Regions from separate parts of the Ureibacillus sp. GCM10028918 genome, predicted to be linked through region 1. Evidence: riboswitches for the same ligand, from Rfam matches in the RefSeq annotation. Region 1 holds a riboswitch; each other region holds the start of a gene.

Region 1 (6,102 bases):
AAAATGATTTGTCGGGCCATGGCCATTCCCAATCGATAACGGGGTTGAAATAGCCAACTGGATGAATCTCTTTGCCTCGATAATGGCCTCTTCTATTGATAATCCTTTTGCTAAATGCGCCGTAATGGCTGCAGAAAATGTACACCCCGTACCATGTGTATCCTTTGTTTGCACACGTGGGGTTTTCATAATGAAATAGCCGCCTTCCCAATAAACCGTGTCTATAGAAAATTCTCCGTGTAAGTGTCCACCCTTCATCACGACATACTGTACACCGAATGCCAAGATTTTTTTAGCCGCTTGTTCGATATCACTTTCATTGTTAATGGTCATTCCCGTAAGAACCTCTGCTTCAGGGATGTTCGGCGTACAAATTGTTGTTAGTGGAAGAAGCTCTGTTTTTAATGCTGTAACCGCCTCTTCCTTTAATAAACTTTCGCCGCCTTTAGCAATCATGACAGGATCAACAACAAGAGGGATGTTTTGCATTTTCATGAATTCTGCTATCACCTCAATGAGTTCTGCCGAAAAAAGCATACCTGTTTTAATCGCTTGTACATTAAAATCGGACAGTACAGCCTCAATTTGTTGTTTCAAAAATTCAGGGGTTACTTCAAAAATACCATGCACCCCAAGTGTATTTTGTGCGGTAAGAGACGAGATTGCTGTTGTACCAAATACCCCTAGCTCCTGAAAGGTTTTGATATCTGCCTGAATTCCTGCGCCCCCACCAGAATCTGAACCTGCTATTGTTAAGGCAATCATTTAGATCCCTCCGCCATTCTTTGTAATGCATTTATAAAATTAATCTGAAATGCTCCTAATTCTTCTCCGCTTTGTTCACTTGCGTCTTTATATTGTTTTAATGTAGAAGCTAAATCCTGCATCGGATGCTCACTACTTGCCAAAACAGCTGCACAAATCGCGCTCAATAGACAACCTGTGCCAGTTATACGGGTTGCATAGATATTCCCTCCGCGGATTTGTATGATTTCTTGTCCATCTGTCACAAGGTCAGTTTCCCCTGTTACCACGACGATGCATTGATATTTCCTTGCAAGCTCTTTTGCGACAGATATTGTGTCCATGTCACCAGTGCCACTATCGACTCCACGAGACTCCCACGTGACGCCATAGATTGAAGCAAGCTCGCCTTCATTACAACGCAGCACATCAATACTTACTTGTTCAAGTAGTTGCATGACAGCACTTTTACGGTAAGGTGTTGCGCCAACTCCTACAGGATCTAATACGACCGGCACGCCGCACTCATTTGCCTTTCTCCCAGCAACAAGCATTGCCTTTTCGGTACGGGTATTCACCGTGCCAATATTTAATAGCAATGCACCCGCTATTGAAACCATATCAGCTACCTCTTCTACCTCATCTGCCATTACCGGGGAAGCACCGATCGCCAGTAACCCATTGGCTGTAAAATTCGCTACGACATAGTTCGTTATACAGTGTACCAGTGGTTTGGCTTGATTAATTTTCGCTAGCATATCGCTTCACCTCCGGAAATAGCTCTTCATTTCGAAATTCTCTACGAAATAACATGTATTTTTCCTCCCTTTTATTGGAGAGCAAAAAACCCCTACTATGAAAGTAGAGGCCAAAAAAGGTAGACTACACCCTTGATTGCTCCCTACGTCAGTCTTAACTGTCAGGTTCTAAGGGTCAGGTTTTAACCTTCTCAACACGAACGTGTCCCCCCGCAATTAAAGTAATTTTGCAAAAAGAAAAGCTCCCCTTGAAAAAAGGAGAGCATACAAGCACACAGATAATTTGTACGTTGCTCCCTACGCCCGTATTAACGGATCAGGTTCTAAGGGTCAGGTTTTAGCCTTCTCAACACAAATCGTGTCCCCCTGCAAAACATTTAATTATGTTCTATATTACACTATATAAATAAAAAATCTATCTTTTCCTGTAATAAAGTAATCCGGTCCAGAATGTCTCTACCAATTCTTTTGGAGTAAGCACTATATAAGTAACTGCCTTTAAGAGAAGTAAAGCATCTAATAAATTAACTAAAATGCTTTGTAAGTTTATTATTGAAGGCAGAAGTGACCAAAATATGACCAGTACCTCTTTTCACATAAAAAAGACCCCCAAAGCAAATGCTTTGAGAGTCTTGAAACGCCAAAATTAACGTTTTGAGAACTGAGGTGCACGACGAGCACCTTTAAGACCGTATTTTTTACGTTCTTTCATACGTGGGTCACGAGTTAGTAAACCTGCAGATTTTAGTGCTGGACGGAAATCTGGGTCAACTGTTAGTAACGCACGAGCGATACCGTGACGGATTGCTCCAGCTTGACCTGTGAATCCACCACCGTTTACGTTTACAAATACATCATAGCTACCTTTAGTTTGAGTTGCTTCTAATGGTTGGTTGATGATTAAGTGTAAAGTTTCGAATGGTAAGTACTCTTCGATGCTACGGTTGTTGATAACAATTTTACCTTCGCCTGGTACTAAACGTACGCGAGCTACTGAGCTTTTACGGCGACCTGTGCCGATATATTGAACTTGTGCCAAGGGTGTATCCTCCTCTTATTAATTATCCGCGAAGCGTATAGCTTTCTGGTTTTTGTGCTGCATGTGGGTGTTCTGCTCCAGCGTAAACGTTAAGTTTACCGAACATTTTACGTCCTAAAGAGTTTTTAGGAAGCATCCCTTTAACCGCTAATTCGATCATTTGTGTTGGGTACTTTTCTTTCATTTCGCCAGCTGTACGTTGTTTTAAACCACCAGCGAATTGAGTGTGACGGTAATAGATTTTACCTTCTAATTTGTTACCTGTTAAATGAATTTTGTCAGCGTTGATGACAATAACAAAGTCACCTGTGTCAACGTTTGGTGTGAATGTTGGTTTATGTTTACCGCGTAAGATAGCAGCTACTTCAGAAGCTAAACGTCCAAGCGTTTGTCCTTCTGCGTCAACTACTAACCATTTACGATCTACTTCGTGACCTTTAGCCATGAATGTTGTACGCATTTATATATCCTCCTAATCGATTCGATTACCGTTATTTTTCATTAGTATACACTTATAAGTTTCGGGGCTTATTTGTGGTGGTAATGAAAATACCATATGTCATCTTATAATATATTTACACATAAGTCAAGAAAAAAAGCAACACACCTGGTAGTGTTGCTTATTTATTTTATCACACACATCGCAGTGCGTGTACCCCCAGTTTCTGGGCATGTTTCACGCTTCTAATAGAACACTTTTTCCAGGTAAAGACCATGTGCCGGTGCGGTTTTACCAGCTTTTCCGCGTTCCATTGAAGCAACAATTCCTTCTAACTCTTGTACCTCGCGTTTACCTATGCCAACTTCCCACAAGGTACCAGCGATGATACGTACCATGTTATATAAAAAGCCATTGCCCTCTATGACCATATGCAGCTCTTCTCCCTGCCAATAGAAGTTCAATGAATGAACAGTACGTATTTTATCTACTACACTTGTATTGGCCGCACAGAAGCAGGAAAAATCATGTGTACCGACAATGTACTGTGCAGCAGCCTGCATGTTTTCAATATTCGGCTTCATTCCACCCGTTTCCACCGTATAATGTCTACGAAAAGGACTTTGATCCTCCCCGCAATTCCAAATATACCGATACCGTTTACCTGATACGCTGTATCTGGCATGAAAATCAGAAGCTGCTTCCTCCACTGCCAGGACACGAATATCTCGGGGCAATTGGACGTTCAATGCTTTTTTATAACGATCAACCGGTATTGAAAGTGAAGTATCAAAATGAATAACCTGTCCTGTTGCATGGACACGGGCATCGGTACGACCGCTTGCCGTAACTTTGACCTTTTCCCCTTTATGCATTTTGGTTAATACATTCTCGATTTCAAGCTGAACAGTACGTTCCCCAGGCTGTACCTGATAGCCGGCAAAAAGAGTACCATCATAACTAATCGTTGCTTTTAATCTCACCTGAACTTCACCTCGCCTAGTCCTACTAATTACGATAGAACACTAATAATACGGTCATGACAACTAATACAACTAAACTGACTGTATCACGCCAATCCCATTTTAACTGACGATACCGCGTGCGTCCTTCTCCCCCACGATACCCTCGAACCTCCATGGCAGTTGCTAAATCCTCCGCCCGTTTAAAGGCACTGACAAATAGCGGAACCAAGAGTGGGACAACAGCTTTCACACGTTCTTTTAATGGCCCCGCACTTAAATCGGAACCACGTGCCATTTGTGCCTTCATAATTTTATCGGTTTCATCCATTAATGTTGGAATAAAGCGAAGGGCTATCGACATCATTAAAGCCAATTCATGAACAGGCATTTTCACCTTTTTTAAAGGGTTCAGTAGTACTTCAATCCCGTCCGTAATGGAAATAGGTGAAGTGGTTAATGTTAAAATAGATGTCATGAACACAAGCACCAGGAATCGAATTGAGATAAATATCCCTTGTCTTAAACCTTCCTCATAGACTTTAAGGAACCCGAGTTCAAAGAGAATGTCCCCTTCTCTAGTAAATAAAATATGAATCAAGAACGTAAATACTAAAAGAATCATGACCGGCTTTAATCCGTTGATTAAAAAGTACAGACGAATACGGGACATTAAAATAACAAGCAATGTAAATGCTAATAGAAAAGCGTAAGTAACAATATTATTCGCTAAAAAAACAACTAAAATAAACGCAAATACAAAAACAAGCTTAGCGCGGGGATCTAATCGATGTACAAATGAATCACCTGGAATAAACCGACCAAATATCATTTTCTCCATCATCTAGCGTCACGCCCCTCTCTTAAGGCATGTGCAACTTCAGCCGCCAGCTCCTCTTCAGTTAAACAAATTTTGGCTAATGACTTATTCATCAACTTTTCAATCTTTCCTTGGAAACGAACAATATGCGGCAATTCTAAACGGTATTTTTCAAGTGTATCCGCATCTGAAAATATTTCATGTGGTGTTCCGTTTAGTACACATTGTCCTTCATGCATAATCGCGATTTTATCAGCATAACGTGCTGCATCTTCCATGCTATGTGTAACTAGGATCGTTGTTAAGCCACGTTCTTTATGGAGAGAATAAAACATATCCATAATTTCTTTTTGTCCGCGTGGATCAAGCCCTGCTGTCGGCTCATCTAATACAATTACTTCAGGATCCATTGCAAGCACACCAGCAATCGCCACACGACGCATTTGGCCTCCAGATAGATCAAAGGGGGATTTGTTTAGAGTGTCCCCTGGCAAGCCTACTAGGTCGATTAGCTCGCGTGCACGTTTTTCAGCCACTTTTTCTGGCACACCGAAGTTCATCGGTCCGAACATAATATCCTTCAGGACTGTCTCTTCAAATAATTGATGCTCCGGAAACTGAAAAACAATACCTACCTTTTGACGTACTGGTTTAAGTTCCTTCGCTTTTTTCCCAGCAACAATTACTCGCTCTCCAATATGTACTTGTCCTTTTGATGGCTTTAAAAGACCATTAAAGTGCTGAAGGATGGTAGACTTTCCCGATCCCGTATGTCCAATGATCGCCTGATAGGTTCCATGAGGAATTGTTAAATCAACATCAAATAATGCATATTTCTCAAAGGGAGTTCCCATTGAATACGCGTAACTTACTTGTTGAAGTTTGATGTCCATAAATCATTCACCAACTCTTCTTCTGTCATATGTTGTCCTTCTAATAACACACCATTATCTTGGAACAGCTTTGTCATCCGCATAGCAAAAGGCAGCTCTAAACCAAACTCCACCAATTTTTCACCAAGGGCAAAGATCTCGGAAGGTGTTCCTTCTGCATATTTTTTTCCGTCATTCATAAATAACACACGATCCGCAAAAAGTGCTTCTTCTACATCGTGAGTAATTGATAAAACGGTTAAACCGATTTCTTTACGTAGAGCCTTAACTGTTTTTAATACCTCATCACGACCTTGGGGATCGAGCATGGATGTTGCTTCATCCAAAATCAAAAGCTTAGGTCGCATTGCAAGAGCTCCTGCAATTGCCACACGTTGTTTTTGCCCGCCAGACAAATGGTGAGGTTCATGGTTTAAAAACTTGTCCATTTTAACTTGTGAGAGTGAT
Region 2 (6,102 bases), on a different contig from region 1:
ACAATCATACATTTGACTTTTATGCATACAAGGATATAAAAGCTGGTGAAGAGATTCTCATCAATTATAATGGGGAAGTCGATGACAAGGAGCCACTTTGGTTCAATAAAGACTGAAGTAGAGAATGCCTTAAACAGGGATACTAGAGGAAATAGTAAATTTAATAGAGATTTTATATAAAAATGCGTTAATCCAAATATGGATTAACGCATTTTTGGCGTAAGAAATTTTGCAAAGAATATAAATTTGAAGTTTACTATGCTACTATACGGGTACTATGGCAATAATAGGAAATATTTTGGGTGTTTTAGGAAGAGTTTCCTATTTATTGATTATAAAAAGATATAAAAATAAGAATGTATGGTGATATTGATTTTAAAGAATTAGATAGATAATTAACTAAAAATAGATTAAAACCAAAACAATTATGAATCTATTAAAATACTAAGAAAGTTGGAGGGAATATGTTGTGGCAAAAATAGCTATTACTTTATTAGATTTGGAAGATGCAATTGCAACTCTACAGAACCGAATGATTGATATCGGCCTATCAAAAGGTTTAACTCATCCAGATACCGTCAAATGCAGTCAAGAACTAGATATAGTCCTAAATCACTTCCAACAAATCAACGCACGGCAGGACTGTTATGTTCCGATAAACTAATTCCATACACCATGGGTTGTTAGATAAATCCTTTATCCAGTAATCCCTGCTTCTCAATAGGCTTATATAAAAAAGAATGTCTCAAAAGCATAATTTTCTATTGAGACATTCTCAGGTAATTAAATCCCATAAAACTTCTTAGTATTTTCATATAAAATTTTTGCGGTTTCCTCAATAGTGCGAGCTTGGAGTTCTGCTATTTTTTCTATGGACTGAACCATCATTTTTGGTTCGGTCCGTTGATTTGTATATGGTCCTTCAAACGGCCATGGCCCATCCGTTTCGATCATCATTTGTTCAATAGGGTACTTGCGAATGAGCTGCTGAATTTCATCCTCATATAAACAATCCGGTGTAATGGATATAAAGTATCCATTTTTTACCATCCTTTTAACAACGATATCATCGCCCTTAAACCAGTGAAAATGAGCTTTTGTCACGCCATGCTTTTCTAGTAATTCACATGCAATTTGTGCATCATCGTAGACTGCATGAAGAACAATGGGTTTCTGTGAAGAAGCAGCAAATGCGACAAATCGGTCTAGCAACTGAATGTAAGGTTCGTAGTCCAAGGGTACCAGACTTTCTAATTTCTTATAGTAAGGTAACCCGACTTCACCAACTGCCACCATTTCGTCTATATGCTCTTTCATCCATGAAAATAGCTGATCCATTTCTTCAATTGAAGGTATATCCTGTTCAGGGTGAAAACCATAAGCTGCATGTATACGGTTATCCTCAAGAGAAGAGCTGCGATTCTTGATACAAGAAGGCAAGTCAAAGGATACAGCCACCAATGCTTCAACACCATGCTCTGCAAGCTTGGCTAAAATTTCTTTTCGATCGTCCTCATCATAATGGTCGAGATGGATATGGGCATCAATCATCATTCTGCTATTTCCTCCTTCATGTATTGGAAGATTTGTTGCTTTAGTTGGAAAAATTCATTCGTTTCAAATAAAAGCTCGTCTCTTGGTCGTGAAAAGGGGACGGTGATTTCTGCTTTTATATATGCTGGTCTTTTCGATAAGATATAGATTCGGTCTGCTAAAAATAATGCTTCTTCTATGCTATGGGTAATAAACAATATAGATTTGCGGTCTTCTTCCCAAATGGAAAGAAGCCATTTTTGCATCTTGATTCGCGTAAATTCATCCAAAGCTGAAAAGGGCTCATCTAAACAGAGAAGGCTTTCATTGCTAAGTAACGCACGAATAAATGCGACTCGCTGCTTCATCCCTCCTGATAATTCATTGGGATACGATTCTTCGAATTCTGTTAAACCGGCTTTTTCAAGCAAACGTCTTGCTTGTTCATAATCGGGTTTTCTTTTTAGTTCTGCTGCAAGAACAACGTTTTCTAACACAGTACGCCATGGAAGTAAGGACGGGTTTTGAGGCATGTAGCTAATCAAGCCTTTCTTTCCATTAATCGTTTCTCCGTTTAACTGAATACTTCCGTTGTCTGGTGCAAGAAGGCCGCCGACAAGTTGAAGAAGGGTACTTTTCCCGCTGCCAGAGGGTCCAAGGATTGCAACGAACTCATGTCTATTCACTTTTAGATTCAATTTATCCAGTACTGGAAGCTGTCCAAAAGCTTTATTTAATTCAGTAATTGTTAAACTCATCTCATTCCCTCATTTCGACCTTTAATCAATAGTTTTTCCACAAGCCGGATTAACCCGAACAAACAAACGCTTAATAACATGATAAAGCCAATCGCTACGAATACGCGATCAATGCGAAAAGAAGATTGTGCTAGCGTCATATAGACACCAATGCCTTTTTTGGCACCAAGCCACTCGGAAATGACAGCGCCCATCACACTGTAGGTAGCTGAGATTTTTAAACCGGAAAAAATGGAGGGAAGGGCATGGGGCAGCTCTAGCTTCCAAAAGATTTGTTTATTGGTAGCACCAATCATTTTCATATAATGTTTTAACTCAGGAGCTGTTTGCCTAAACCCATCCATGCTGGCTACAACAATCGGGAAAAAGCAAACTAGGCTAATGATAATGAGCTTGGGCAGCAGCCCGAAACCAAACCATATAATTAATAAAGGCGCTAACACAATCGTTGGGATATTTTGCGATAAGATTAAAAGTGGATAAAGGACTTCATTTACTTTTGGCAATCGGTGAAGAATGATGGAAATCAGAAGTCCGACACTACTGCCTATAATAAGTCCAACAATCGATAAACTAATGGTAGAAATTAGATGACCATAGAAGTCGCCAAAGCCAATTGACGCCTCTTTCAAAACGTCGCTTGGAGCGGGCAATAGCCATTTTGGTGTATCCGTCAGTCGAATGAGTAGCTCCCATAGGATAAATAAAAAGAGAAGGAAGAAAAGAGACCTTCCTCCACGCATCCGCATTTTTTTCATTAATGATATTTCTCCGTGAGGGCTTCCATGGATGTTCCGCTTGGTTGATATAGAATTTTCACCTGCGTAATCACATTAATGCTACCTAGTTCAATCATCTTTTTATTCATTTTTTCGATGATGGATAAAAGTGTGGAAAGTTCGCCCTCCATCGTAGTTTCCAATGGCTGAACCTTGTATTTCACACCGGACTCCTCAATGACAGCAATTGCTGCATCTACCAAAGGGATTACATCTGCAAATTCTTTTGTTTTTGGGATAATTTGTACACTAATCAATGAATTGGCCATTTTTATTCTCCTTCTTTCGGTAAAAATTCATTTGTAAATGCTGCTTCTGGGTCAAAGTCGCCTTCTAATACACCGTTTTCTTTCATCCACTCGGCATAGTTTTGCCAAACCTCTAATTTCTGTTCTCCAAAGCGCGGAGCATCGTCCTGATATTTATCTGCCAGCCATTTTTGGCTTTCCAGCACAAGCTCGGTATCCAGTTCGGGAGCTGCTTTAGAAAGGATAGCCGCTGCTTCCTCTGGTTTTTCAATTGCAAATTGATAGCCTTGAGACGCTGCTGCTACAAAGGCTTTCACTGTTTCTGGCTTTTCTTCAATCATTTTTTCATTTGTTGCAAGAACCGGAGTATAGTAATCTAGTTTTTCACTATAGTCCGTTAAGTAGACCATATTGATGTCTTCGCCACGAAGTTCAGCTTCAATTCCTGTCCATGCGTAATAAATCCACGCAAAGTCTATTCCTTGATTGGTCATTGTGAAAAAGTCGGCATCACCGGCATTTACGATATCAAGCTTATTGATATCAGCATTTTCTGTGTTCATTAAAGTTTCTAACACAGCCTGTTCAATAGGGGAGCCCCAACCTCCATATACTTGTCCCTCGAAATCTTTTGGAGAAGCAATCTTTTTGGCTGCTGGTGAGGCAAACCCTGATGTGTTGTGCTGAATCACCGCTGCAATCGAAACAATCGGTACATCCTGTGTACGTGCTAGAGTAATTGATTCTTGGTAGCTTACACCAAACTCTGCATTACCTGAAGCCACAAGCTGATCGGCACCCGCATCACCTGGTTGTATAATTTCAACGTCCAAGCCTTGCTCTTCGAAATAGCCATTTTCTTTTGCAACATATAACCCTGTGTGATTCGTGTTAGGTGTCCAATCCAACACCACGCTTACTTTCTCTAATTCATTTGTTTCGTTAGTTTGCTCGTTTGATGTTGAGTTTGTTTGTGCTACGTTCGATTGGCAGCCAACAAGCGCGAATACTGCAATCATCACAAAGATGTAAAATCTTTTCATGGGAATCCTCCAATACATTTGAATTAATCCATAAAAAGAAGAAATAAAAAACGTCTGGGATAGAAATAATCCCAGACGTAAATAACATTCATTTCAATATGAAAGAAACTCAGATTGAAGCCAATGTTCCCTACGCTGGTATTAACCAAATCAGGTTCAAAGGGTCAGTATCTAACGGATACAGTCTCAGCTGGCTAAACCAGCACCCCTACATTCTTCTTGATATGAACTTATATTTCCTATTTTAGACAGAACTATGAGAAAAGTTCAATATTATTTTGAAATACATTTTAGATAAATAGAGTCGTGGATATCCATCTTCGTACAAATGATAGAATTTCAAGTGTTCACTTGGTTACAGGAAGATGTGAGTTTTGTTATAATCGGAATTAGAGAATCTACAACCAAAATAGTATTAGAATTAGGGGAGAAAAACATTTGCCAATTGCTATCACTATCTTAGTACTTGCCTTCGGTTTGGCATTTTTTACTAGCCGTAACAAGGCAAGGAAAAAGAAGCTTGTAACTTGGGGAGTGGCGACAATTGTTGCTATTGCCCCTTTAGTAGCTTGGATTGCCGGGATTTTATTTGGAATGGATGAAGAAGACGGGTTTGTAGGATTTACTGTTATGATATATAGCTTTATCTTGCTTGAAGTCATCGGTTTTGCCCTTGTATATCTTGGCATTTTTAAAAGAATGGTAAAATAAGTGTTTCTACAAATGTAGGGGCGCTTTTTATTTTTGCGTATCTTCCCAAAGATTTTATTGTATTTCGGTGTAAATAGAATTAACATGGATTTAAAATTATAATAATTATGAGGTGTTTTTATGGCACTAGAGATTACATTTCGCGATGCGACACTAGAAGATTTACCGAAAATTGTAGAGATTTATAATTCAACGATCGCAGGCAGAATGGTTACGGCAGACACTGAACCGGTTACGGTAGAAGATCGATTAAAATGGTTCCATGAGCATAACCCTTCCAAAAGACCTCTTTGGGTAGTGGAAACAAGTGGTGAAATCTGCGGATGGGTAAGCCTTCAAGACTTTTATGGAAGACCTGCCTATCAAGCAACGGCAGAAGTCAGCATTTACTTGGATGAAAATTTCAGAGGAAATGGTCTTGGAAAGACAGTGTTATCGAAAGTCATTGAAACGGCACCAAGCTGTGATGTGGATACTTTATTAGGATTTATCTTTGGTCACAACGAGCCAAGTCTTCGTTTATTTGAAAAGTTCGGTTTTGAAAAATGGGCTCACTTCCCGGAAGTGGCAACTTTGGACGGAGTAAAAAGAGATCTAGTTATTTTAGGGAAAAAGCTTTCGAATTAAAGAAAGTTTAATAGTTCAACAAAAAAGGCGTTGTCTCAAACTATATATGAGGCAACTCCTTTTTTTGTCGAACAAATAGCAAAAGAAGAGTCTTTTGAAAAATTAATGTAACATGTAGTTAACTTTTTGTGTAGTTCAACATACATTATGTATAACAAACTTTACTTTATGTAAAAAATAATAAACAGGGGGTGAAGATATGACCTATCAAGAAAAGAAGAGCATCGTATCGTTGATCAGTGCCATATTTATTTTTGTAACCTATTGCTTGTATATGTACCCGCGTTATCCTGGAGAAGGTGTGGAGTCGATGGAGAGCTTTCGTTACTGGGGTTCTTTCGTGCTAATTCTAGCTGTGTTTTCAATAGTGGCACATATCATTATCAGTATTATTTTTAATATT
Region 3 (6,102 bases), on a different contig from region 1:
GCAGAAACCTATACCCAGCTAGTACCCCATATGCAATTCTTGGCGACAATTTAAGTTGCTGTATCAAACTTAAAATAAAATGTACAATATTTGTCGTAAAAATAAAGAGTAATGATAAGGCAGCAACACTTAAAACGCGCACAGCCAATGCTAGTGCCACAATAAATGTTTCACGCGGAAATTCAAAAATCAAAATCGTTATCACTTGATCTGGGCTATCCGGTTGTTTCCCAAAAATCAACGTTGTCCAGAACATGCCAAATGAAAACAGGATAAAAGGCAGAAAATAAAGAAAATATTTTTTTAAATTCACTTTTGCACCAACAAACATTAGTAATAGCGTACTTAAAAGTAGAATAGTAGGGGTAACCGGATCGAACACCAACGCTAGCAGTACTACTAAAATTACTATTGTTAGAGCTTTCATCGTCGGATTAAGTTGATGTAAGAACATAATCATGATCTTCCTTTTCGCAAAGTCGTTGCATTTTCACTTGAATCGGTAGGTCGATTCCCCACTCACGCAGCACTTCAATAGGTTGTTGCCAAAGTTCATTAGGTGTACAATCTGCCACAACCATTCCTTTATACAACACGATTATTCGGTCTGCGTAAGTTTGAACGAGCTCCATGTCATGGGTAATCATCACAATTCCGCTTCCTGTTTGATACCGCTCATCTAACATAAGCATCATTTCATTGTTTGTCGTCGCATCTTGTCCGAAAGTTGGTTCATCTAAAATAAGCATTTTTTGTTCATCTACAATCATGGTGCCAATACTTAACCTTCTCTTTTGCCCTTGACTGAGTGTATAAGGATGCTCTTTTGAATAGGCGGTTAATCCGAAATGTTTAAGTATTCGACCCACACGCTGCTGTATTTCTATTTCATCTACACCCTTCATTTGAAGACTAAAGGCGATTTCATCGTAAACTGAATTCGTAATAAATTGATGTTCAGGATTTTGAAAGACGTAACCGATTTCCTTTCGAACCTCCTTTTCGCTCCAATTGTGGAACGCTTTACCATGCAGCAAGACAGTCCCATTTGTAGGTCTTTGAAGGCCTGAAAGAATCCTTGACAGAGTGGTTTTCCCACTGCCATTCGCCCCAACAATCGCAACAAATTCCTGTTCCTGAATGGTTATGGATATATTTTTCAGGATAGCTTGGTCGTTGACAGTAAAAGAAACATCATTACATTCTAAGAATACGTCTTGAGTTTCTCGTTCAATTTTTTCGACGTTTCGCTCCCATTGAGTGTTAGACCAAAGATGAGCTTCACGTGCGAACTCTTCTAACGTTAAGGGAATAACACGGGAATCAGGACCTACATACGGCAGAACCTGCTGGGCTATTTTGGGAAGCCAGATTCCCTCTTCTTCAATCTCCTTTTGATGTGAACGAATCGCCTGTCGCAATGATCCATCGTAAAAAACCGAACCCTTCTTATTTAACAATAGGCATCGATCGGCCAATTCGGTCCACTGATCTAGCTGGTGCTCGATAATAATCAACGAAAATCCAATTTCATTTTTCAACTGCTTAATTGTATGAATTAAATCCATTCTTGCGATTGGATCGAGATTGGCAGTAGGTTCATCTAAAATAAGCAGACTCGGCTTCATTGCAAGAATACATGCTATGGCAAGTTTTTGTTTCTGACCTCCCGATAAAGTTGAAATGGTGGATTGTTTAAAATTTTCCATATTCACTAGGTGTAAAGCATAGTCAATTCGCTTTTCTATCTCTTCCCGTGGTACAGATATGTTCTCCAAACCAAATGCAATCTCATCTTCCACAGACAACATACAAAATTGTGTTTCTGGGTCTTGGAAGACAACTCCTACATGACGGCTTAGCTCACCAGGTTTGTAGGAAGTTGTTAGTTTCCCATTAATCAGGATTTCTCCTGATATAGCCCCGTCCAACTCACGAGGGTAAAGTCCATTAAGGCAAAGCGTGAGCGTACTTTTTCCGCATCCACTTGGTCCAAGAACTAGAATGCTCTCACCTTGCTCTAACGAAAAAGAAATATCAGACAAAATATCTCTTTCTGTGAATTCAAACTGTAGCGAGAGATTTTGAACCTCAACAAGGGCTATCATGTAACTTCCCTCTTCCGAATCTCTTTACCGAGTGCGTAGCTTGAAAGCACACCCGTTTTTGCAAGTCCGTCGCTAATAATCTTTCCAAGAAGACCCGCAATTAAAGCGCCACTTATAACGCGTGCAACAAACATGGCGATTACATACCCTGTTTCGAGAGCTGCAAAACCACCCATAAAATATCCGTAGATAAAGCTTGTTACAGCAGATCCAACTCCCGCTAGCATAAGAACCCCTGTGGAATAGTTTCTATATCTTGTTGCTGCAAAGACTGCTTCTGCCCCAATCCCTTGAATCATACCAGCGATGATTAACATAGGACCAACCGCATTCCCAATCAACACCTCAATCATAGCTGCAATCGTTTCAGATAAGAAAGCAGCTCCTGGTTTCCTGATAATATAAGCAGCAATGATTGAAACGATAAACCAAATACCAAAAATTAAATCATAGCCAATTGGACCAAAGAAACCAACGAGCAACTTACCTACAGGCAGGAATGCCAAATAAACAACTGCGAAGACAACGGACAATGCAGAAAGCACCACTATTTCTTTAAAACGCCAATTATTCATGTTTGGTACCTCGGTGCGATGGACTATTTGCCGAGAAGCTCACCGTCATGACAGTGTGGCTTGAGCCAGCATTTACAACTTCCTCGAATACTGTTTGAAGTCCTTTACAAATTTTCGAAGCATCTCCATCTAGGCGTGTAGAATAATGTGCTGGTGTCACAGACGCATATTCCTTTATTGCTTCTATTTGTTGATAGATGACGTCCATATATGAACCATTTCCTAACGGGTATAGAGAGAACTTTGCTGCTATGTGTTGATTTATTTGCTCACACACGAGAGCATTGGCAGGTTGATCATCTTTGGCTAAATATACATCACCTTCTGAATCTCCTGGACAGCCAAGTGAATAGGTAGCTTGAAAAGCAATATGCTTTCCTGACTTCGCAGCATTTAGAAAAATGGCACTTGTGACATCAAAGACATGCACCACCTTCCCACGAACAGTTGTTGTAACATCATCTGTCTTCATCCATACCTTCGTTGTATCTACTTCCTTAAGTGCACTTGTGATGATGTCGATAAAATCATCACTCATTGGGTGCAAGGAAAAACTAGCGCCCGCAATTTTACTTGCTCCACAACTTTGATTTGTCATTTTACTTCCTCCTAATCTATTGATCTCTTGGTTATTGCTCAAAGACAACAAAAAACTGCATCCCAGAGGAATGCAGTTAGAGTTTATAGACATGAATGAAAATGATCTAACCGCACTTCCCCACGCTGGTATTATCCAGATCGGGTGCAAAGAGTCAGAACAAAACAGTTCTTCTCAGCCATTTACATAGCTCCCCTAGTGCTTATCTCGGTATGCAGTTTTCTATTTAGACCATAACAAAGGAATTTATGTTTGTAAAGGTATATTTTGAATTAATCCCCTCCTCAAAATATTATGCATTTTCAAACAATACTTTGGTACAGTTTTCTTTCTTTAACTGGCCTAAGAGTTTCGAGGGGTAGTTTCTTTCTATCTTTGTTTAGTTATCTTAAAATAAAAATACTGTAAATTTTAGCAATTCAGCCTATATTATTTCTATATTTCGCAACTTCTAAATTATCTATTTCAAACGTAGATAAAAAGGTGGATAGGATAGAAATAATATGAAAGCGGAGGAACAATATGAGGAAAATAGCAAAACGCTGCTTGCTGCAATTTTATTATTCATTATGACTACCCGAGAAATAGCTGAAGCGCATCCAGGTGGAACTGACGGTAATGGGGGCCATAAAGTCATTTATCCTGATGCGTTTGAGGAAATGGAAGAAACAGAAGAAACAACAGAGTAAGACACTCGTTTCTTTTATATCATGTTAATTTATTTTTCAATAGAATAGCTTTTTAATTAAAAGGAGAAAGAAAAAAATGAAAACAAGTTTCAAACTAGTAATCTTAGGATTATTAACGACGGCTTTTCTTGCAGCATGTGGGCAAGATACAAAAGATGTAGAAGTGAAGGAAGAAAGTCAACAAAGTGAAGATGTACAAAAAGAAGCTGCGGCTCTCCCTAAAGAAGAAAAAAAAGAGACTGAATCTAAACTTGGTTCTAGAACAAATCCTGTACCTTTCCAAAACTACTACAGTAGATGACGAGTTATATGCCAACCAAGGTAATCGCTACGCAATCAAATTTGATTTAACGGTAACAGAGGTTATTGGCGGTGATGAAGCCTACCAAAAATTATTGTCTATGAACCAATTCAATGAAGCTGCTCCCGAAGGATATGAATGGGTATTAGCATATACAAAAGTGAAATTTGTTGAGTCTGAAACAGCAGATTTATCCTTTTTTATCGACGGAACTATGAATTTTGAAATGGTAAGTGAGTCCGGAGATATTTATAGTGGTGATGTTTATGCGACAGCTGAACCAGATTTCAGCTTTGAAATGTACGTAGGTAACGAAAAAGAAGGTTACATTGCTAATTTAGTGAAAACAGGAGAAAAAGCACAACTTCGCTATGAAGAAATGTTGGGCGGACATGTTTTCTTTAATTTACAGTAATTTGAATTTCAAAAATAAAGAGCAACAAACAACACAATAGAGGTAAAACGCTTGGGTATTTTTGAACTTCCCCAAGCGTTTTTGTGTTCTAATTTATTGTTATCTTGCTGTTATTTTAGTTGTTAATTGATGTATTATCACTTTCTCGGAATTATTAATAAAAAAGCCTCCCTTTTAAACTAATTGGCAATAAAAAAGGGAGACATCACCAAAGTGACATTCTTTTTTTGCTTAATTGAGTTTAGATAACAAAAGAAAAACGCCAAAACCTCCGATATTAAGGTTCTTGGCATTTTATAAAACTATATATTTTCGTATATGGAGACGGCGGGAGTCGAACCGCCTTCTCTTATAAACATTAAAATAACAGCATTTATAAGAATTCAAGGCACTTTTTTATATTTGCTAAATGCCAAATTAAATGCCAAAGCAATTAAATTAGCGTTGTTGGGGGCAACTTTTTATCCTTTTTATATAATTATTAATAATTAATTTCCTAACATAGAGGAATATACTATGCAGAAAATTTTATTTCTTATAAATTCAAATCATCCAGTTAATGGTATAATACCATTTGAATTACCTTAAGGAAGGATGAGATATTTGAATTCTTATTTGAATCAGAGTAACAGTCTTAAACTTGTACAACAGTTCGGCCCTTCATTAGAAAAACGCATTAGGGACTTTTTAGGTTGGAATACAGGGAGACTAGCATATTACCAAGACTCTGAAAATACATATGACGTTCAAGTTGACGGTTATTTTGGAACTTCTAGCGATCCTACAGCATTTGTTTCGGTTACATATTGTTCACCAGATAAACCGGGTCATAGTAATGAAAACAAATTGCAACTAAAATTAGGTGAACTGATGCTTCTTAAAAGTAGATATCCTAGTATAAAAGGAATACTAGTTATCGGTGGAACACGGCAGGCATGGTTAGCATACGTACTAGAAGCCTTTGAATATTTTTTTGATGAAGTTATATATACTTGGGAACCTACATTTGAAGCTCGTATGTTAAATCTAAAAAATGGTGTTATAAGCATCCAAGGTCAACATAGTCAAGTATGGGAACAATTAAGTAAAGAATGGGCATCGATTACTCTTTCATATGATGAACCTATTGATTCATATTTACGAGAAAATGCTTGGAACTATATGAAGGATAACGGAGCAGAGGGTCTATTACCTGAAAATATTAAAAGTCCTATTATTCGTGAATGTATGTCTGTAGCCTATCAAACCTCTTTACGTTCAAGAAATAGAAATGGAAAAGAATGGACAAACTATTTAAACCAAGACTGGGATAAATTATGGGAATCTCGCTCTTATTTTAATCCAGGAGAAGCAGTGATTGAATTAATACTTAAAAACAGTGGATATGCATATCAAGGTGGTATTGCGAAAGATGTT
Region 4 (6,102 bases), on a different contig from region 1:
ATAAATGCATTTTGGCTACAGTTAAATGGGCATTCAACAATCGATATTATAAATCGATTGCCATTATTATTTGCACCAGCAAATTATGTTTACTACATATGGATTGTTATTTTCATATTTCTTTTCCTTTGGATTTATAATTATACCAAGTTACGTCGGACTGATTTCTTTATCACGAATTATCAAACAATCTTGTTCATGCTTGCAGTGGTTCTGCAAATTGCCTATCTATGGAGCTGGCACAGTGATTATTTCATTATTTCAACTGTGATTTTATTAATGCAGGTTGTTGTGTTATTCGGCCTTTATTTTTCATATCCATTGAAAAAGGAATTGTTCACAGCAAGAATGCCAATTGCCATTTTCTTTAGTTGGTCGACCTTCTTATTGCTCTTACAGTGCTGCTACCTATTAATAGAGTATCAATGGTCGGGATTTGGAATAAGTAACGCTCTTTGGGCAGTCATTATAATGACCATCGGAACGGCCATTGCACTTCATCTTAGGTACCATCATTTTGATACCGCTTACCCAATTGTCTTTAGTTGGTGTTATATCGGAATTGCAGCTCAGAACGGATTTAATGAACTATTAGTTACGACTGCTGCTCTATTCTTAGCTGGCGTGATGGTTGTGGGCGTGTTCCTTATTAAAAAGGCATATCATCCCCCAAAATAGAGGACATTAAAAAAATCCTGAACACTTGAAATGAGCTCAAGTGACAGGATTTTTTTTAGTCTTCAAGTTGTGTAATAATAATTGGTTTGTCTTTTGTTACTACAATTGTATGTTCAATTTGTGCAACAAGTGATTGATCTGGAGTGATAAATGTCCAACCATCACCAGCTTCTACAATATGCTCAGCTTTTTCTGAAATAAATGGTTCTACTGCTAACACCATTCCATCTTTCAAAATAGTAGTATCCCACGCATCAAAGTAGTTTAAAACGTGCTCTGGCTTTTCATGTAATGCACGGCCAACACCATGACCCGTTAAATTCATAATCACTGTTAATCCATGATCTCTCGCTTCACGTTCAACTGCCTTACCTATCTGATTCAGCTTTGAACCCGCTTTAACTTTTGTCATGGCACGGTCAAAAGCAGATTTTGCTACTTTACATAGTTTTTCTTTTTCTGGATGTCCATCTCCGACTACAAAAGAAATTCCTGTGTCAGCAAAATAGCCATCTAACGAACCCGATACATCGATATTCACGATATCACCTTCGTTAATGACACGAGAACCAGGGATACCATGAGCTACTTCATGGTTTACACTAATGCAAGTGTATCCAGGAAAATCATACTCGCCTTTAGGACCAGAAATTGCTCCTGCTTCGGTAAACATACGACCACCAATTTCATCTAATTCTTTCGTAGTGATTCCTGGTTTTGTTGCAGCTTTCATAGCCTCACGAATTTCAGCACAGATTCGCCCAATTTTTTTTAACGCTTCTAACTCTTCTTTAGTTTGTACAATCATTTTAAATGTTCCTTCTTCCTATTTACATATATCTCTATATAATATACCACAATCATAACAAATTATTGGGCATGTAATCTTGATTTAAGGGTTGTCTGCATTTAATTTACTTCTAACCATAAGTGTTTTCCTAATAAAGAATATATTAAGTATTATTACGCGAGCGGACTAAGCACACAAGCCACAGAGCCGACTTGTGGTTAAGATGGCGTTAATCCGGATCACAAACAGATCTCACTCTTATTTTTCATTTACAATGCGCTTTATACACCCTTATGAGACTAAAAAAGACGACCTAAATATTAGGCCGTCTATATATTTTTATTTCGATTTTAAAAGTCTGGGTGCTGCTGTGAAAAGTAATGAACCGGCAATTGCTGTCAGGATGATAGCTGGAATCATATAGGAGCCATTGTAAATTAATGTATAGACCCATACGTTCTGGTCCCCAGCGTATTCACTAAAGAAGACAACACCAGCAAGCGAGTGGGCTGCGTAACGCAACAAACCGCCTAGAACGATCCCTAATACAATATAGAGAACGATATTTTTCTTATCAACTTCATTGGCCGCTTTTATAATTTGCTTTCTGAAAACACCGGCTGAGCCGACAACGGAAAATGCTACTACATAATCGAGTAACGCTTGTGCCCAGTGCAAGATATAAGCACCAAAGAGCATTTGCAAGACTCCAATTAATAATCCAGTTGTCATACCTGCTAGCATTCCCCACCGAACCGCTATAATCAGGATCGGTAACATAACAAAGCTAATGGATCCGCCTTGTGCCCAAAGCGAAAAGGAAAATTGGTCCAACACCACACCGATTCCCGCGAAAATCGCAATCTCAACGAGCATTAATAATTTTTTATTGTTCATAACAAATCTCCTCTCTTTAAATCCGCATTAGAACCTAAGAGAAGGAATAGAAATCATCTAGTCCAACACATCAAAACTCTACTAGACTCATTTTTCCAAATAAAAATGACGTCAGGACAGAGCCTAAACGCCAATTGGAGTCGGTTTCTATCCACATCCCTACGCAAGTACTAACTTACAGGTTCATAGAGTTAGTGCAACAAGTGCACAATCTCAGCTGACTTCATCAGCTCCCCTTGTGGTAAATACATTTTATTTAATTGTTTGAACATAACTTATTGTATCAAACTATATGTACTTTTCAACTAGAATATGAATACGAATCCGTTTTATTGTCAATCACTTCCATATATAATAAAGCAAAATGCACGAGGTGAATACATGGAAAATAATAAAATTATATCTGCTCTTTGTTATGTGAGTCTTTTGTTTGCACCCTTTTTGATGCCCTTAATCGTTTATGTGGTCATCAAGGATAAGGAAGTAAAATATCATGCAAAACGTGCTTTCATATCTCATTCAATCCCTACCACCCTTTCCCTTCTTATAGCCATCTTAGGGTTTATAGGGGTATTTTCTGTGAATTATGATAATATGAATGGATTCATTGGAATAATGTTTGTTCTGATGGGAATCTCCTTTCTTATAACAATTGGGATTATTATCTGGAATTTAGTGCAGGCATATCGATTGTTTCGGATAGGTTTCTAAAGTGGCTTTAATGGGTATACAGTTTATAAGGCTTTAAAAGGTGAAGGAGTGCATTGCTATGAATTTTGGTAAAATTGTTCGAACAGTTATGAAAGTGGCACCCATTGTATATCCCATCGCGAAAAAGTTTCTGGCAAACCGAAAATCTACTAAGGCAAGATTTAAAACGAACGGCAGAGACTACTAGTGTCTCCGCCGTTTTTTCACTTCAGAAGGATAGATGTTTTACTATAGCCTTCTTTTAATTTTTCTACCTGCAGAATAGCAGGCATTGCAGCTTTCAACTCGGATACGTGAGAAATGACCCCTATGATTCGTCCTGATTTCTGAAGGTCGATTAGTGTATCGATTGCTTTCATCAGTGATTCCTCATCAAGCGAACCGAAGCCTTCATCAATAAACATCGTGTCTATTTTCACATTTCCTTGGAAGCTTTGAATGACATCTGCCATTCCCAGGGCCAGACATAAGGAAGCGTTAAATTTCTCTCCACCAGATAATGATTTCACATCCCGGGACTGTCCAGTGTATGTATCATACACATCTAAGCTTAGACCACTTTGGCGGCCATGTGATTCTTGCCGATCAGAACATTGCAAATAATATTGTCCGTTCGATAGATTTTTTAAACGAATATTGGCTGCTTCCGTAATTTGCTCCAAATACCCCATTTGTACATATCGTTCAAAGGAGATCTTTTTACTATTTTGTCCACGCAATAAATTGTGCAAATCAATTATTTGACTTGATACTTCTTCCAGCTTAAATATTTTATCTGCCACATGGTCCAACTTCTCAGAGAAATTGATTGTTTGGCGTTCATATTCTTGCGAGCGATTTAGTGACTGAAGTGCATTTTCATACTCAAGTTTAAGCTTATTCAAAGTTCCTTCAACGAGTGTTAGATCTATTTTTTCTTTTCCTTCTAATTCTTCACTATCTTGCACAACCTGAGTTGTTAGAGTATGAAGGTTTTTCGTAAACTCAAAATATTGATTCTGCAATTGATTAATTTGATCATCACTTCGAATAGAAGTTTCAAAATGCTTGTAATTTTCAAAGCCTGCATGGAGCATAGATCGTTTAAATTCTTCTTTTGCTTGAATGAGCTTTTCTTCTAGATGTTCAATCTGTTTCGTTGTTTGATTTACTACTTCTTCTGTTGTTGCTACAAACTTCTCGACGTCGTGTAAGTGCTTTTGTACATTTTCCCATCGAGAAACTAACGTTTGCTTGTGCTTTTCTGCTTTTGCAAGTGCGCTGTGTAATAGTGAAATATTTTGTAAATCACCAGGAATTTCCTTTTGTTGTTCTGTTAGAACTGTACTTTCTTTTAGGAGCTGTTCTTTCGTACGGTAGTGTTTTTCCTCTAGCTGTTTTTGTTTTTCTTCTAATTGTTCATATACTGATTTTACCTGTTTAAGATTCTTCTTATAGCTTACGAGCTTTGCATCGTCGTTTTTCAATTGCTCTATTGTTAAATTAAGGACATTAAATTGCTGAATAAATTGTGGTTCTTCCTTAATTGGCGCATTTAGTCTCTCAAGCGCTTGTTCACACTCCGTTACCCGTGCTACTAGGGCGCTTATATTTGCTTCAACTCTATATTTCTTTTGCTCAACCTCTGATAGACTCATTTTTAACTTTTTAATTGTGGTTTCATCAACGATTTCAGTGTGTTGACTACTAATTTGTCCGTGTTCAGTACTGCCGCAAACTGGACAAGGTGAGCCTGGCACTAAACTCGCTGCAAGTCGGGATGCCTGATTTGCAAGCCATTTCCCTTCCTCTAATTCGTAAATCTGCATAGCAGACTGGTACTCTTCCTCCACATTATTTGCCTTCACTTGTAAGGCATGTAAGTCAGTCTTTAACTTACTGTAGTTTGAGAAAAGGTTAATTACTTCTTTTAAGTTGCTCTGCTTTTCCAGTAACTCATTAAAGTTTCCCGTTTTTTCTTCCAGCTGTTCGATTAGTTGGTTGAGCTGAACAACTTTCAGCTTTTCCTCATTAAGCTGCTTTTCGATTTCCACTAAGGCAGATCGGGCTTCCTTTTCTGCAAACTGTAGTGATTGGACCTTTTTACTTAATACTTCAATTTGTTCATATCTCGGCAATAATTTTTGTAAATCATTTAAGTGTTGAGCAGCATAATCTCTTTCCTCTTGTTTAGCACTCTCGATCTCAAATGCTTTATTTGCTTCATCCAAATCCTTCTTTGCTATTTCCAGCTTTTGAACGACATTTTCTAAATGGCTCTGCTTTTCCACCTTTTCCTTGTGTAGAGCATGGCATTGCTGATTTAAAGGCTGTATTTTACTTGCCCGATTAGCAGCCTCATACTCGTTTTTCATCTGTTCATAAACACCTTTTTGTTGCTCTAGCACCTGTAGATTTCGCTTTCTATTTTCAAAGGTATCAATTCGTTCATTAACTGCTTTACCTAATGCATAATGGTCTTTTTGCTCATTAAGTTTTGTTTCAACCTCTGAACAGATTTTGCGGTCTTCTTTAATCTTTTGTTTGTAATAGTTGTATTCCTCATCCAAAGCATCTTGGATTTGATAGACATTAGACTCTTGTGCAAGCACTGCAAAAAGTAAAGAATCACGTTTGGGCAGGGCCCCTTCGATTTGAGAAATATAACTCTTTTTTAAAGTACGGGCTCGATCTAACTCTATATCTGCTTTTCGTTTCTTTTCTTCAAGCTTTTGAGTCATTTCCCCATATCTGTTCGTTTTAAAAATTTTACGTAAAATTTCTTCTTTATTATCAGATTGAGAAGTTAATAGCTTGCGAAATTCACCTTGCGGCAGCATCACAATTTGATTGAATTGATCATAGGATAACCCAATTAGCTCTTCTATTTTTTGGTTAATATCCGTAACTCTTTGCCTTTCGACTATTGCGGCTTCTTGTCCATCATTTTGAATCTGAAACAGCTCGTATTTTTCCCCTGTAGCAGTTTTTCGGCCCTCTTTTACATGCGGAAGCTGTCGTAGAACACGGTAGGTCTTACCACGGAT

What was found. A riboswitch is a leader RNA that binds a small molecule or an ion and turns the genes downstream of it on or off. The one in region 1 is predicted to bind thiamine pyrophosphate.
Region 2: linked by a shared signal. The riboswitch ahead of ACFQU5_RS11055 (ABC transporter substrate-binding protein) and the one ahead of thiM (hydroxyethylthiazole kinase) in region 1 are both predicted to bind thiamine pyrophosphate.
Region 3: linked by a shared signal. The riboswitch ahead of ACFQU5_RS19775 (YkoF family thiamine/hydroxymethylpyrimidine-binding protein) and the one ahead of thiM (hydroxyethylthiazole kinase) in region 1 are both predicted to bind thiamine pyrophosphate.
Region 4: linked by a shared signal. The riboswitch ahead of thiT (energy-coupled thiamine transporter ThiT) and the one ahead of thiM (hydroxyethylthiazole kinase) in region 1 are both predicted to bind thiamine pyrophosphate.

What each region holds. Positions count from the first base shown of each region.
Region 1 is NZ_JBHTFK010000037.1:53,600-59,701, reverse strand. Features, by position in the region: gene thiD (bifunctional hydroxymethylpyrimidine kinase/phosphomethylpyrimidine kinase) at 1-765, opposite strand, end outside; gene thiM (hydroxyethylthiazole kinase) at 762-1,502, opposite strand; TPP riboswitch at 1,626-1,724, opposite strand; TPP riboswitch at 1,780-1,880, opposite strand; gene rpsI (30S ribosomal protein S9) at 2,149-2,541, opposite strand; gene rplM (50S ribosomal protein L13) at 2,564-3,001, opposite strand; gene truA (tRNA pseudouridine(38-40) synthase TruA) at 3,226-3,963, opposite strand; gene ACFQU5_RS17585 (energy-coupling factor transporter transmembrane component T family protein) at 3,989-4,786, opposite strand; gene ACFQU5_RS17580 (energy-coupling factor ABC transporter ATP-binding protein) at 4,783-5,655, opposite strand; gene ACFQU5_RS17575 (energy-coupling factor ABC transporter ATP-binding protein) at 5,631-6,102, opposite strand, start outside.
Region 2 is NZ_JBHTFK010000007.1:356,417-362,518, forward strand. Features, by position in the region: gene ACFQU5_RS11025 (SET domain-containing protein) at 1-116, shown strand, start outside; gene ACFQU5_RS11030 (Spo0E family sporulation regulatory protein-aspartic acid phosphatase) at 470-664, shown strand; gene ACFQU5_RS11035 (TatD family hydrolase) at 784-1,554, opposite strand; gene ACFQU5_RS11040 (ABC transporter ATP-binding protein) at 1,551-2,291, opposite strand; gene ACFQU5_RS11045 (ABC transporter permease) at 2,288-3,049, opposite strand; gene ACFQU5_RS11050 (thiamine-binding protein) at 3,049-3,339, opposite strand; gene ACFQU5_RS11055 (ABC transporter substrate-binding protein) at 3,342-4,361, opposite strand; TPP riboswitch at 4,472-4,581, opposite strand; gene ACFQU5_RS11060 (hypothetical protein) at 4,800-5,072, shown strand; gene ACFQU5_RS11065 (GNAT family N-acetyltransferase) at 5,193-5,699, shown strand; gene ACFQU5_RS11070 (hypothetical protein) at 5,899-6,102, shown strand, end outside.
Region 3 is NZ_JBHTFK010000041.1:108,759-114,860, forward strand. Features, by position in the region: gene ACFQU5_RS19760 (energy-coupling factor transporter transmembrane component T family protein) at 1-454, opposite strand, end outside; gene ACFQU5_RS19765 (ABC transporter ATP-binding protein) at 435-2,108, opposite strand; gene ACFQU5_RS19770 (ECF transporter S component) at 2,105-2,683, opposite strand; gene ACFQU5_RS19775 (YkoF family thiamine/hydroxymethylpyrimidine-binding protein) at 2,676-3,281, opposite strand; TPP riboswitch at 3,382-3,488, opposite strand; gene ACFQU5_RS19780 (hypothetical protein) at 3,785-3,970, shown strand; gene ACFQU5_RS19785 (hypothetical protein) at 4,047-4,271, shown strand; gene ACFQU5_RS19790 (hypothetical protein) at 4,222-4,686, shown strand; gene ACFQU5_RS19795 (glycoside hydrolase family 18 protein) at 5,290-6,102, shown strand, end outside.
Region 4 is NZ_JBHTFK010000021.1:11,065-17,166, forward strand. Features, by position in the region: gene ACFQU5_RS15250 (tryptophan-rich sensory protein) at 1-678, shown strand, start outside; gene map (type I methionyl aminopeptidase) at 734-1,486, opposite strand; gene thiT (energy-coupled thiamine transporter ThiT) at 1,808-2,365, opposite strand; TPP riboswitch at 2,505-2,612, opposite strand; gene ACFQU5_RS15265 (magnetosome magnetite crystal formation protein family) at 2,747-3,076, shown strand; gene ACFQU5_RS15270 (hypothetical protein) at 3,135-3,263, shown strand; gene ACFQU5_RS15275 (SbcC/MukB-like Walker B domain-containing protein) at 3,280-6,102, opposite strand, start outside.